Regions from separate parts of the Achromobacter sp. ISS7 genome, predicted to be linked through region 1. Evidence: riboswitches for the same ligand, from Rfam matches in the RefSeq annotation. Region 1 holds a riboswitch; the other holds the start of a gene.
What was found. Region 1 has a riboswitch for glycine ahead of AC1HFW_RS13655 (D-amino acid dehydrogenase). Riboswitches for the same ligand answer to the same signal wherever they lie in the genome.
Positions count from the first base shown of each region.

Region 2: it holds a riboswitch for glycine, as region 1 does, so the genes downstream of both, gcvT (glycine cleavage system aminomethyltransferase GcvT) here and AC1HFW_RS13655 (D-amino acid dehydrogenase) in region 1, are expected to answer to the same signal.

Region 1 covers NZ_JAWRZD010000001.1:3,037,130-3,039,575, forward strand. Annotated here, with positions in the region: gene blaELC (ELC family class C beta-lactamase) at 1-931, opposite strand, end outside; glycine riboswitch at 1,070-1,161, shown strand; glycine riboswitch at 1,163-1,249, shown strand; gene AC1HFW_RS13655 (D-amino acid dehydrogenase) at 1,294-2,446, shown strand, end outside.
Region 2 covers NZ_JAWRZD010000001.1:5,436,923-5,439,368, reverse strand. Annotated here, with positions in the region: gene gcvT (glycine cleavage system aminomethyltransferase GcvT) at 1-915, opposite strand, end outside; glycine riboswitch at 999-1,121, opposite strand; glycine riboswitch at 1,155-1,247, opposite strand; gene AC1HFW_RS24720 (ZIP family metal transporter) at 1,354-2,247, opposite strand; gene AC1HFW_RS24715 (superoxide dismutase) at 2,275-2,446, opposite strand, start outside.

The DNA.
Region 1 (2,446 bases):
TGGCGCGCTGCAGCGTGGCGTCGACCGGCGCGGTGCCCAGGTTGATCTCGACGAAGCGCAGCATGTCGCGGGCGCTGGACTTCACGCCGTAGGCCTCGTCGGCCAGCACGCCCGGATTCACGCGCACCGGCGCGTCCTGCTTGTCGTAGCCCTGGGCGTAGTCGGGCATCTTGCGCGGCGGCACTTCCAGGTAGGTGTCGCGCAGCCCCAGCTTGGGAAACAGCTGCTGCTCCATCGCCACCACGTAGGGCTCGCCCAGCGCGCGCGCCGCCACCACGCCCAGCATGCCGATGCTGGGGTTGGCGTAGGTGCGCCGCGTGCCGGGCGCGTATTGCGGCGTCCACGCCTTCAGGTAGTCCATCAGCTGCGCCATGGTCTGCACCGCGTCCGGCACCTGCAGCGGGAAACCGCCGGCGGTGTGCGTGGCCAGGTTCACCAGCGTCATCTTGGCGAATTCGCTGCCCTGCAATTCGGGCACCCATTTGGCCGGACTGTCGGCCAGCGACAGGCGGCCCGTGGCCTGCGCGTAGGCGGCCAGCGTGACGGTGAAGGTCTTGCTGATCGATCCCAGCTCGAACAGCGTGTCGCTGGAGACCGCGCGCCGCGGCTCGCGCGAGGCATCGCCGTAGTTGAAGAAGCGCTGCTCGCCGTCGCGGCTGACGCCGATGGCCATGCCGGCGATGCCGTACTGGCGCATGACGTCGGCCACCGCGGCGTCGACGGCGGCCGTGGCGCGATCGGCCTTGGCGGGTGCGGCAGCCGGCGCCGTGGATGACCTGGCGGCGGGCGCCTGTGCGCTGGCGGCTGGGGAGGCGGCCTGCGTCGCGGCCGGGCTAGCCGAGGCGGCGCCGGCCAACACCAGGCTCAGGGCCAGGGCCGATGTCAGGGTCTTGGGCCGCGGGAAAACACGGGGCATTGCCGGAGCGCGCATGCGAGATCGTCCTATCGTTTTCTTGGCCGGCGCGTGCCGGCGGGTCGGCGCCCAGTGTAGAGCCAATCCCGCGCCACCCTGGTATTAACCCTGAGTGCCGCGCCCGACGAATTTTGGCTATTCTCGGTTTCGTCGATTCAAAACCCCGCAGAAGAGTCCCGTCCCCCGTGGCGGGCGCCGACGGAGCAACCGCCCCGGAAACTCTCAGGCAACAGGACTGCGCGGTCTAGACAATCTGGAGAGAGGCGCCTGGCGCCCACCGAAGGGGAACCCGCGCCGCCGCGCCCGGGTGAAGCTCTCAGGTACAGAGACAGATGGGGTGCCACGATCATTGGGTCGTGGCCACGCCATCTGGAGCCATCATGCCCCGCATCGCCATCATTGGCGCCGGTATCACCGGCGTCACGTCCGCCTACGCCTTGAGCAAACTGGGCTACGACGTCACCGTCTACGACCGCCAACGCTATCCCGCCATGGAGACGTCCTACGCCAACGGCGGCCAGCTGTCCGCCAGCAACGCCGAAGTCTGGAACAGCGCCGCCACCGTCATGAAGGGCCTGCGCTGGCTCGGCCGCCACAACGCGCCGCTGCTGCTCAACCCGCGCCCGAGCTGGCACAAGTATTCGTGGCTGGCCCAGTTCATGGGGCAGATCCGCAACTACCGCCAGAACACCATCGCCACCACCCGCATGGCGATCGAGGCGCGCGAGCACCTGTACGCCATGGCGGTCGAGGAAGGCATCGACTTCGACCTGCAACGTCGCGGCATCCTGCACATCTACCACGACGCCGCCAGCTTCGAGACCGCGCGCCGCGCCAACGCGCTGCTGCGCGAGGGCGGGCTGGAACGGCACGCCGTCACGCCGGAGGAAATCCGCGGCATCGAACCGACGCTGAGCACGCCCTGCCACGGCGGCTTCTACACGCCGTCCGACGCCACCGGCGACATCCACAAGTTCACCAGCGGCCTGGCGCAGGCGTGCCTGCGGCGCGGCGTGCGTTTCGAACAGGATGCCGACATCCGCGCCATCAGCCGCGACGGCCTGCCCTACGTGCTGGACGTGGCGCGCGAGGACGGCGCGCGGCGCGAACAGCACGAGGCCGACGCCATCGTCGTCTGCGCCGGCGCCGCCAGCCGCCAGTTCGCGCGGCAGCTGGGCGACCGCCTGAACATCTACCCGGTCAAGGGCTATTCGATCAGCGTGCACCTGGACGACGCCGCGAGCCAGGCGGCCGCGCCCACCGTGAGCCTGCTGGACGAAGCCGCCAAGATCGTCACCAGCCGCCTGGGCGAGCGCTTCCGCGTGGCCGGCACCGCCGAGTTCAATGGCTTCAACCTGGACATCCGCGCCGAACGCATCCAGCCCCTGGTCGACTGGACCCGCCGCCACTTTCCCGGCGTGCGCACCGCGCGCGTGGTGCCGTGGTGCGGACTGCGGCCGATGATGCCCGACATGATGCCGCGCGTCGGTCCGGGCAAGCGCCCCGGCGTGTTCTACAACACCGGCCACGGGC
Region 2 (2,446 bases), 2.4 Mb from region 1:
GTGCGGGGTGCGCACCGCCATGTGGGCGCGCATCACGCCGCGCTCCTGCAGTTTCAGGCCGATGAAGGTGGCGGGCGTGGCGAACTGCTCCAGCGCGTCGCGGCCGATGAAGCGGCGCTCGGGGTTTTTCAGGGACACCGTCCAGGTCAGCGCGGCTTCGCCGGGCTGGGTCAGTTCGTCCATGTCCTGGCCGTACAGGTTCATGCCGGCTTCCAGGCGCAGCGTGTCGCGCGCGCCCAGGCCCGCCGGGCGCACGCCCTGGGCCGCCAGGTCGCGCCACAGTTGCACCGCCTCGGTGGCAGGCAGCACGATCTCGAAACCGTCTTCGCCGGTGTAGCCGGTGCGCGCCACCAGGGTGTCGTCGCCGACGCGGGCGGCCACGAACGGGGTCAGCGGCTCGCTGGCGGCCTGCCAGGCCGGACGCGCGGCCCAGACCTTGGCGCGGGCATTGGGGCCCTGCACGGCGATCATGGCCAGGTCACGGCGCGGCGTGATGGCGACGTCGAACTTGCCGGCCTGCTTGACGCGCTGCATCCAGGCCATGTCCTTGTCGGCCGTGCCGGCATTGACCACCACGCGCCATTCATCGGCGGCGAAGAAGTAGACGATCAGGTCGTCGATGACGCCGCCCTGCGGGTTCAGCATGCAGGTGTAGAGCGCCTTGCCGGGCACGGTCAGCTTGGCCACGTCATTGGCCACCAGGCGCTGCAGGAAGGCAAAGGCATCGGGGCCGGTGACGTCGGCGTTGAGCATGTGCGAAACGTCGAACATGCCGGCGTCCTGGCGCACCGCGTGGTGTTCTTCCAGTTGCGAGCCGTAGGCCAGGGGCATGTCCCAGCCGCCGAAATCGACCATGCGGGCGCCGGAGGCGATGTGTTCGTCGGCCAGCGGGGTGCGTTTGAGGGTTGCGGACATGCGCGGGTACTCCGGAGCGGCAGCGGTGCCAGGGTTACGGAATGCCGCCGGCGGACAGGAAACGCCCGCGCAACGGCTGAATTTTCCGCCCCTCTGTCCTTTTGCCTGAGAGTTGCCCCGCGTGGCGGGTTTGCACCTTCGGCGCCTGGGCTGCGCGCTATGTCCCTGTTTGGGCAGCGGCGCCAGGTCTCTCCAGAGTGCTGCTTTGCCGCGTCCGCGCGGTAAAAACCGGGACAGGGCAAACATGCGCGGTATGGGATACCTGAGCGATTCTGGGCGAATTGCGCCTTCGGCGGCGGCCGCGGACGGCCGCTCTCTCCCGCAACATGCGTGACAGCGCCGAAAGCATACCGCGAAACGCCGTTCCGTTGTTGATCCACGGCCTTGATACGCGGCCTCGATCCGAGGCCGCGGGCCCGCCCCCCGCGCGACGGCCGCTCAGCCCAGCGCGGTGTCCAGCAGCATCATCAGCACGAAGCCCAGCATCAGCCCGCAGGTGGCGTAGACCTCGTGCCCCTTGCGGTGCGATTCCGGGATGATCTCGTGGCTGATCACGAACAGCATCGCCCCGGCGGCGAAACCCAGCCCCCACGGCAGCAGCGCCGCCGACCAGCCCACCACCGCCGCGCCCAGCACCGCGCCGACCGGCTCGACCAGGCCCGACAGCATGCCCAGCGCCACCGCGAACGCGCGCTTGTAGCCGGCGGCGATCAAGGCCACGGCCACCACCAGCCCCTCGGGAATGTCCTGGATGGCGATGCCGGTGGCCAACGCCGTGCCGCGCACCGGATCGTTGCCGGCGTAGCCCACGCCGATGGCCAGGCCCTCGGGCAGGTTGTGCAGCGTGATCGCGAAGACGAACAGCCAGGTGCGGCGCAGGCGGTGCGCCTCGATGCCCTCGCGGCCCTTGATGAAGTGCTCGTGCGGCAGCAGCCGGTCCATCAGCAGCAGTACCGCCGCGCCCAGCAGGATGGCGGCGCCCACCGTCAGGCCCGCGCCCCACGGGCCGGCGCCCTGGGCCTCGGCCGCCGCGATGCCCGGCGCCACCAGCGAAAAGGCGCTGGCCGCCAGCATCACGCCGGCGCCGAAGCCGAACATGCTGTCCTGCATCTTCTGCGGGATGGTGCGCGCGAACAGCACCGGCAGCGTGCCGGCGGCGGTGGCGCCGGCCGCCACCATGCCGCCCAGCAGCGCGTCGGCCACGTGCGGCGCGTGCTCGTTGAAATAGACCCACATCTGGTGCAGGCCCAGGCAGGCGACCAGCACCGCCAGCGTCCAGACACTGACGCTGATGGCCGCGGGCCGGATGCGATGACGGCTGAAAGTGTTCATGGACCGCTGCCCCCGCGCAATGCCGGCTCAGCCCACGGCGGCGGCGTAGCGGCGCGCCACCTCGGGCCAATCGATCACATTGTAGAAGGCGCCGATGTATTCCGGCCGGCGGTTCTGGTACTTCAGATAGTAGGCGTGCTCCCACACGTCCAGCCCCAGGATCGGCGTGTTGCCCTGCATCAGCGGGCTGTCTTGGTTG